DNA from 4 places in the Anaerobacillus sp. genome. Region 1 is predicted to be linked to each of the others. Evidence: riboswitches for the same ligand, from Rfam matches in the RefSeq annotation. Region 1 holds a riboswitch; each other region holds the start of a gene.

Region 1 (2,204 bases):
ACCCCATTTTAACGTCAAATCACTACCATTAGTCACAGAATAAGTGAAATTACTAGGTGCTGTCATTATAGGATGAATTACTTCTATATCTAAATACTTAGAAAGAGCCGATTCGCCATATAAAGTGTTAACAGCGGAAACAGCATACGTATATTGCCCTTCAGGTGCATTTGTTACAGTAAAAGTTCTTGTTGTTACTGAAGCTAACAAACTTTTCTCATTACCATTTAGGATTCGATATACATTGTAATGTTCAGCATACTGAGATGCCCCCCAGTTCAAAACGATATCATTACCATTTCTAATTGATTGAGTGAAGTTGCCTGGTTCTGCCATCTGCGGATATGTAACCGTAAAGGATACCGGTGCACTTGGACCAGATTCACCATTGGAGCTTAAGGTTGAAACGACAAACCGATATGACCCTTCTGCTAAATCATTTAAATTATAAATATTTGCTGTAGTCTTGCCATGTAAAATAAGCTGTCCTTCTGTAATTTCGTAGACATTGTAGCCAGTTGCTCCAACAACTGAGCCCCATGTCAACCTTACATCATCCGGTGTTAGATGAATTGCCCCTAGATCGCTAGGAGGTAATATGCTGCTGTTAGTATTAGCAAGCACACTAGCAAATGGAAATAAAAATTGAGAAAAAATAGTGAACAGTGTTAGAAACGCTATGTTTCTAAGGAAACGTTTACCCATACAATAGTCCCGCCTTTTCTTATAATTTCCAAATAAAAAAGAACCTTAAACAAGGTTCATAGGTAAAAAGCTATGATTCCTTGTGGCAACCGGCTACCATCCACAAGAAAATTCTCCTGTGGTTCAGGTCCTTGGCTTTGCGTCTCATAGTTTCCTATGATTTGCCTTTTTCACTTGGTGATTTTTTACTACTACATACTATAATACTAGGTATATGGAAATAGCTGAATAGTGCAATTGAACTATAATTTCTTCTATTATGTAAAATCTACTAGTAATCTTGAACTGATTATATCAAATTTAACTAAACTTCCTCATTAATAATAGATGAAATCGATACTTATGCAAGTTGATTTCTCATCAATATATGCTCCGATCTTTAACTAAAAACAATAAAGGAATAATCCCCCCAGGGATTGAGGAATTATTCCTTTTTACTTAATCGGGGACTCTTTCAATGAACTTAGAACTATTATCTTTTTTATAAACTTACAGCTGGGTCTAGAGCAACTATCTTTTTATTTGTAAATAAATAATCTCTCTACAGCAGGTTGATAATTATAGCTAGCAGCTTGAGTATAGCATGCTTTGGCTTTATCATGATAACCCATTGTTTCATAATATACTCCAAGATTATATAAAGCTAAGTAACTACCCGTTCCCAATGTACTATCATATTCGCTCGTTTCACCCAACTCGATGCAGTACAAATATTCTTTTTCAATATTTACTAGAAAATTACTATATTCTTCAAAATTACTAAATACAAGTTCCATATAGAATAGTGCTACTACAAAGTGAAAATCTGCAAACGACTTTAAAAAAGAATATTCGTTATTAATTATTTCTAAACCCTTTTTAAAATCTTTTAATAAGATTAAATTATAAATATAACCAACTATTAGGTTTGGCTTATAACTATCTGAGTTAGTTATCATTGAGTAACACATGTTATAGTACTTATTGGCATTAAGATAATCCTTAGTAATTCTATATTCTTTAGCTAGTTGATATAGTATATAGTTATCATTAGCGTTCTGTTTTTCCTCTTTTATTAACAAAGCAATATTCCTAATAGACTTTTCTTTTAAATAGTAACCATCATGATAAACTTCAACGTCTAATTTTTTTCGAGGATGTATAGATTTAACTTGCTCGTGTATTCTGCCATTATACCTGGTGTTTTTTGGGAAAATCCGTGAAATATAGGCTTGTGAATGCCGAACTTCATTATTTTGAACGAACTTATCTATCCTTTTAATTCTACCAACTGCAGGTCTAGAATTAATAAATTCTATTATTTTAGACTTACAATCATTTACTATATATTCATCAGCATCCAGCACTAACTGCCAATCTGTTTTTGTTTGTTCTAACGAGAAGTTTCTAGCATTTGAAAAGTGATTATCCCATTTATAATGGTATATGTTTGCCCCATATGACTTGGCAACTTCAATTGTTTTATCTTCTGATCCAGTATCTACAATTATCATTTCGTC
Region 2 (2,204 bases), on a different contig from region 1:
TAGTTGGTTTTTGAGGATTATCTTCTAGCTTTTCTCGAAGTCTTTTAATATACACGGTTAGCGTATTGTCATTGACAAAATCACCTGCTACGTCCCAGATTCTTTCTAGTAATTGATTACGTGTGAGGACTTGGCCGACATGATTTGCAAAAATCAGTAGTAGTCGATATTCTAACGCAGTAACATAAATTTCGTTGCTGTTTTTATAAACTTTACCTTCTAAAGTATTAATTTGAATCGTTGATAGTTCAATAATTGTATTTGTATGAGCTTGTTTATTGTAACGGCGTAAAACAGATTTTATTCGAGAGAGAAGCTCTCTAATTCGAAATGGTTTTGTGATGTAATCATCTGCTCCCATATCAAGTCCCATTACTATGTTGACTTCTTCATCCATGGCCGTTAAAAAGATTACGGGAATGTCACTTTCCTTTTTTACAAGTTTACAAAGCTCATAGCCATTTCCATCAGGCAAAGACAGATCAAATAAACATAAGTCAATACTTGAAATCTCATTTTTTATTACTGCTTTTGCAGACTCTGCATTGTAACAAAGGACCGTTACATAGTTTTCTTGCTGAAAGGAGTATTCTAGACCAGATGCAATGGTTTTATCATCTTCTACAACGAGGATTTTCATGTTTTTTCACCCTAACATGTAAAATGCTAATTTAACTAATACTATAGTACATCAAATTTTTCGTAACAGATAGGGTGAAAGATTTATGAAGGTCAAGATTATTACGTGCAGAGCAAAAATTTAACTAGAAGTTTATTTTGTTAATTATTGACATATAACCATTATTGTTTGGTATAATATCTTTAAAAATAAAAAGTTGGGGAGCGAAGAAAAACTATTTTTACATGGGCACTTGAATAGTTTGGAGCTAATAGTGCAACCGACCTAAGAAACTATTTTTGGGAGGCATTGTACGATGAGTTTGTCTTTAAGATTTATTTCAGATGAAAAACTAATGTCTGCATATTCAAAAGCAAAAGAACTAAAGTTAGATTTTGAATTCATCAAATTTCTAGAAGATGAAATTAACCGAAGAAATCTAGCTGAAATCTTCCAAACAAGTCAGATAGGTATTCCTTTAAAAGAAATATGAATTAAATAAGAGGCTATCCCATACTAAGCATAGCCATTGGGATAGCCTCTTTTTTCCTTATTTAGAGATGGGAATAAATTAGATATGGTAATCTTTTTATCTCTGGTGGCCGACTTTGAATACCAACACCGGCTTTTGCAACAATAAACTTAGGATTTTCTAATTCAAACTTTTTACATATATCATGGAGGTTGGAATTCTCATCTTCGAATAACGTAATATTGTAAAATTCCCCCATAATCTGATCAAAGACGACGAACCAATAAAAAGTATTATTCCTATTAGGATTATACTTTTTAGTTGTTTCTGAATTACTTAAATCATTATCCATGAATGAATCCAAATCCTAAAGGTTTGATTTCTTCTTGTGCAGAAGTTTCCGTCGCTTGGGAAAAACCTAAAATTAAAGCTAAAGCTAACACCCCAACTAAAAGTCTTTTCATAATTTCCAGCTCCTTTTTTAAAGAGAATTGTTATATTATAATTAGATCATGGCATATGCTGAGGATTTGTGTAAATCAGTTCTAGGTAGGTTTGATTTCAAATTTCGTCATAAAATTCGCGTTTATGGCTCGTTCTTCACTATGATATACAAATATGCATAAATAGGGGGGCGGATGATTATGTATGTTGGTGATAAAATTAAAGAGCTACGGATGCACTACAATATTTACCAGGAAGAACTTGCAGAAGGAATTTGCACCCAAGCAACAATTAGCCGCATTGAAAAAAATGAAATAGTTCCAAATTCATACATACTTTATCAAATCGCCAAACGTCTTGGTGTTGATATGGACTATTTTTATGGTTCTGGAAGTTTACTGAAAATCGAATATGTTAAAAACGTTTACCAAGATTTGGAACGGTTAGTTAGAGAAAAAAACTATAAAGAAGTCTTGAGAATTGTAAAGTTAGAGAAAATTAATCCATTGTTTCGTAGAGATGAGCTAAAACAAATTTTATTATGGCGTGAAGGGATTAGTTATTTTTATCTTAATAATAACCAGGATAAGGCGTTTGAATTACTTGATGCAGCCCTTCAATTAACTCCAACTACGAAAAAAAATACTTCAGCAACTGAAATAGATATAT
Region 3 (2,204 bases), on a different contig from region 1:
GGAACAACATCATTTCGGTCATGCCGCCCTGCATCAATTAACACCGTAAAATTAGGTCCTTGTAAAAGCGTCGCATCCCCTTGGCCAACATCGATAAAATGAATCGTCGCTTCACCCGAAACAGTAGTTTCATTCGTCAAAGTTACATTTTCTGGAAGATCACTACAACCTACTAAAACAATACAAAGAACAAATGAAACTATCATCAATTTAGCTCTAACTTTTAAAAATTGACTACTAAATAAAATTTCCATCTTCCCCTTTCATTCAATAAAACAGCTTTTACTAGAATAACAAAAAACAATTAAAAAAGTTAGTTAATAATAATTAGATTTTTTCTACAAAGTTCTAAAAATCTTAAATTTTTCGCACTAATTATAATGTAATGTTAGGTGTTTTCTTTCGCTCTTCTATTATTGAGTCCTTTGTCCTAAAATATGTTTATAAAATTTTACAATCGATCCATTTCCTATAAGAAGTTTTCGACAATAAATTTGTTATTTTTCATTTTTTTAAACATACGATATTGGCGATATATCTATTTTCAGAACATTCAATAAAATAGGAGTTAACAATTGTCGATAACTAGGTGTAAAGACCTATTGAAACAGGATTTTTTTACCTTATTTTGTCATATGAAATTTGAAAATTCTTCCACGATTCTACACAAAAAAACTAGTTCGAGCCTTATACTACAATAGTAGATGAAAGAATAATAAAAAATACACTAATTTTTCTAAATTTTCAATAAAAGGCAAATCTATTGAAAGATAGGGACGCAAAGTCACAGGTCTAAAGTTGGTTTCAACCATGACGGCTGGACTGCTTGGGGTACGGAAAGTATTTTAGGAGGGAACTTTGCTTGGAGCACATTTCATTTGAAAACTTGGATCAGGAATGGGTAGAATTAATCAAAGAGGCGATGGTGATTGGAATTAGTACGGATGAAATAATGGAGTTCCTCTTGATGCACAAAAGATATTAGGAAAGTAAAAAATCGTCTCAGTGCTTACAAATACATAAAACCAATAACAGAAAATATAAAGTGGTTGCTTCTTTTATAGAGCAATCACTTTTTTCTTTTCAGTTATTTTGAGTTGGCAAGGATAATCCCAAAGCCAAATGCATAAATAGAAATTAAGGAAAAAGTACGTTAACCAAACATCCATTTATGTTGTTGGCTATTGATTACCTTGACTCACTAGGAAAACGCTCAACAAGAGGAGGTCTTCAGAATGTTCTTTTTTTTCAAAAAGTTTGATCAAAAAAACAAAAAGGACCTATCATCGCTGTTTATACGTCTATAATTATCACCTTTATAAAGACTGTCTTGATAATCAGACAAGAATCAAATACTATAAAAAAGCTGCTTATCATATTCGAAAAGCGCTCATGTCTGAACCTGGCTCTACTTAAGACTACTTTCCTTTTTCTAAGCCTTATCAGGTTCGAACTCGGCTCAGGTTCGGACTACTTTTCTTCTTCTGAGCATAACCCTGTCCGAACCTGGCTCTGCTTCAGACTACTTTCCTTCTTCTAGGCCTAATCAGGTCCGAACTCGGCTCAAGTTCAGACTACTTTTCTTCTTCTAAGCCTTATCAAGTCCGAACTTGGCTCAGGTTCAGACTACTTTTCTTCTTCTAAGCATAACCCTGTCCGAACCTGTCTCTTCTTCAGACTACTTTCCTTCTTCTAGGCCTAATCAGGTCCGAACTCGGCTCAAGTTCAGACTACTTTTCTTCTTCTGAGCATAACCCTGTCCGAACCTGGCTCTTCTTGTTAAAGGTATTAGCACGAAAAACATCTTTGCTACGGTAGATATAGTTGGATAACCTCACAACATATTTTAAATTTCCGATTGGCTTGGGATCTAAACCAGCTAAAAACCAAGGCTGTTGTAGAAAACTTCATTCAGAATAAAATGCATGAAATCAGTTTCAAACCATGATTTCATGCATTTTCTATTTCCAAATTTTGAAGCGAGAGTATTCTACTTATGTCCCAGCCTCTTGTGAATGGACTAGTTCCATTTGCTTACTAAGTAAATTGCTAAACATACTGCGCTTTTCCTTGGCAAGTTGGCTAAATCCACCTTGCTGAATAATCTCACCTTCATTTAAGACAACTACTTGATCGGCATTACGAATTGTTGATAAGCGGTGTGCGATCACTACAATTGTCATCTTTCCTTTTAGTCTTTCTAA
Region 4 (2,204 bases), on a different contig from region 1:
TACTATCAGCACGGAGTGTGCCAGTTCTGATCTTAAATTGGCCGTCTTGATCGGCATTGCCTATAGCAAGCACTTTCCCCGTTGCCATAACAGTAATCTTAACCCCAGGTTCAGCTTTACCCGAGACGTAATCTATCGCATCTGTCACTTCGTCAACAATCGGCGCCTCAGGAGCTGTCTTATCAAGAACAATAGTAGTCAAAGGTTCACTAATTCGGTTATAACTGTCAGTTACAAAAATCGTGAGCTCAGTACCAACTCTTTGGTTTGGAATATCCACTGAAAACGTTCCGTTCTGAATTGAGAATCCCGCCCCTATCTTTCCAGTAGCGTTCCAAACTTCGATTTTGCTATCAGAATCTGTCAGACCAGTAACCACTTGATGATCATCCCCCACCGAATGAACGAATGGCACCGTAAGTTCTCCAAATGGATGCCCGTAATCAAATGGCTTGTAGGCAATCGGATCTATTTTTAACAAGGCTCTAAAATTGGGGTTATCACTTGCATCAATGATGAATTGGTTTGCTTTTGTTATGTCTGTAGTTCCCCAGTAATTATTTGCTCCATCAAAGGTGAGCAGTTTATCACTTTGAAATTTTATAAAAGCATGATCTAATCCGAAAAAGTTATTTCCTGACAATTCAAGGTTTGGACTTTGACAGTCAAGGCTACAACCAATACTAATGTCAGGGAACTTTGCATCACCCGTAATGTTTAAAAACGTATTATTGGTAATTTTTGTATTTTTAGATCCGAGCCAAACATCTACTGTAGCGTTTTGTTGAAATAAATTTCCTGAAATCAGTGGTTCTATTGTTTTCGGGTATGATACAGATATCGAACCATTGGAAAATCTATTATTTTTTAAATAAAGGTTCGCTCCTGTCACCAAAAAGCCACCGTTAAATCCATGAGTTAGATTTGCATTTTCAAGATGGACATAGGTTTCTGGAAAAGATGTGCTTTGAATATAGGCAGTATTAAAATTGATTCGCTCACCTTCTGTCTCTCCACCAATTGCAACCAATTTCCCAGACGTTTGGATCCAGACACCAATTTTACCAACAACAGACACTCCAGGCTCGATCGTTAGCGTGACATTCTTCGGTATTGTAAGGTTTCCTATTAACCTATAAGGTGAGCCTTCTTTGGTCCAAGTCGTGTCCTCATTTAAAAATCCACTGACTACTGTTCCTTCTACTCCTTCTGCATTTATTACATATGGGTAGTGGGGAAAAACAAAAACTAAAATAAGTAACAATTTTACCAATCTCTTTAAATCAATTGACATCCTATTCGCCTCAATTTCAAAACGTTCTACTATATTAATAGTATATTTAATATATCATCATTTACTGATTTTAAATAGAAAATATGAAGAGTAAATTTGGTAGATTTTTGCTAGAAAGTACTAATAGAAAAGAGACAGAATCTAGCCATTTAGATGAGGAACTTATGTAGCTTTTTTATCCTAAGTGCTAAAATTTATTGAAGTATTTTAAATAGGGATTGGAAAAATAATCACCTGTGCACCTGGAAAGGTAATGATAACATTGCCAGTGCTTAACGAATATCTTCTACGATGAAGCCCCTTTAGCTTTGCGTCCCTAAGTTTCCTTAGGTTTGCCTTTTCGGTTAAAAATAATATATCAACTAAACTAGCATTTGGAAATGATGGAAAAGCCTCATATAATTCCCAATTTTCAGTTAATCAAACAGACTAGTTAAAAAATATTACCTAATATTGTTTTAATCGTATTAATTGTAGTTATTGAAAAAGGATTAACCCCCAATAAATTAAATGTAGCACTCATTAAAATTGATAACGATACTACGCCCCAAAACACTCTAATGATCGCAATTTCTCTTTCGTTACTTAAGAACCAAAACAAATACAAGAATGGAACGATACTACTAACCTGCCCAAATACGACACTTAACGTTACGTTAGATGAGAAAATTAGAGCCAGTAGTAAAAAAGGTAAAACTGCAAGAAACATGATAGCTGTGTGTACAACAAAGAACTTCCAGTCTTTATCTATTTTTAAAACCGTGAAAAACAAAAATAGTAATCCTACTACTAAAGCAAAGCTTACAGCAACTAAAGGAATGTTTTTCACTAATCCTGTAAAAAAATCTTTCCAATCTAACTTGTCATTCCAAAAACTAACTGCTCCAATATAAGAATATAGTAGTCCTAT

Evidence for each region. Region 1 has a riboswitch for cyclic di-GMP ahead of ACK4M9_RS17355 (OmpL47-type beta-barrel domain-containing protein). Riboswitches for the same ligand answer to the same signal wherever they lie in the genome.
Region 2: it holds a riboswitch for cyclic di-GMP, as region 1 does, so the genes downstream of both, sda (sporulation histidine kinase inhibitor Sda) here and ACK4M9_RS17355 (OmpL47-type beta-barrel domain-containing protein) in region 1, are expected to answer to the same signal.
Region 3: it holds a riboswitch for cyclic di-GMP, as region 1 does, so the genes downstream of both, ACK4M9_RS04715 (anti-repressor SinI family protein) here and ACK4M9_RS17355 (OmpL47-type beta-barrel domain-containing protein) in region 1, are expected to answer to the same signal.
Region 4: it holds a riboswitch for cyclic di-GMP, as region 1 does, so the genes downstream of both, ACK4M9_RS17855 (Ig-like domain-containing protein) here and ACK4M9_RS17355 (OmpL47-type beta-barrel domain-containing protein) in region 1, are expected to answer to the same signal.

Annotation. Positions count from the first base shown of each region.
Region 1 is NZ_JBKBWN010000014.1:28,829-31,032, reverse strand. Features, by position in the region: gene ACK4M9_RS17355 (OmpL47-type beta-barrel domain-containing protein) at 1-705, opposite strand, end outside; cyclic di-GMP riboswitch class I at 787-881, opposite strand; gene ACK4M9_RS17350 (glycosyltransferase family 2 protein) at 1,224-2,204, opposite strand, start outside.
Region 2 is NZ_JBKBWN010000009.1:44,432-46,635, reverse strand. Features, by position in the region: gene ACK4M9_RS13785 (response regulator transcription factor) at 1-640, opposite strand, end outside; cyclic di-GMP riboswitch class II at 831-914, shown strand; gene sda (sporulation histidine kinase inhibitor Sda) at 936-1,112, shown strand; gene ACK4M9_RS13775 (hypothetical protein) at 1,174-1,443, opposite strand; gene ACK4M9_RS13770 (helix-turn-helix domain-containing protein) at 1,730-2,204, shown strand, end outside.
Region 3 is NZ_JBKBWN010000003.1:121,097-123,300, reverse strand. Features, by position in the region: gene ACK4M9_RS04720 (MBL fold metallo-hydrolase) at 1-254, opposite strand, end outside; cyclic di-GMP riboswitch class I at 744-830, shown strand; gene ACK4M9_RS04715 (anti-repressor SinI family protein) at 863-985, shown strand; gene ACK4M9_RS04710 (ABC transporter ATP-binding protein) at 1,995-2,204, opposite strand, start outside.
Region 4 is NZ_JBKBWN010000015.1:37,282-39,485, reverse strand. Features, by position in the region: gene ACK4M9_RS17855 (Ig-like domain-containing protein) at 1-1,294, opposite strand, end outside; cyclic di-GMP riboswitch class I at 1,547-1,641, opposite strand; gene ACK4M9_RS17850 (hypothetical protein) at 1,728-2,204, opposite strand, start outside.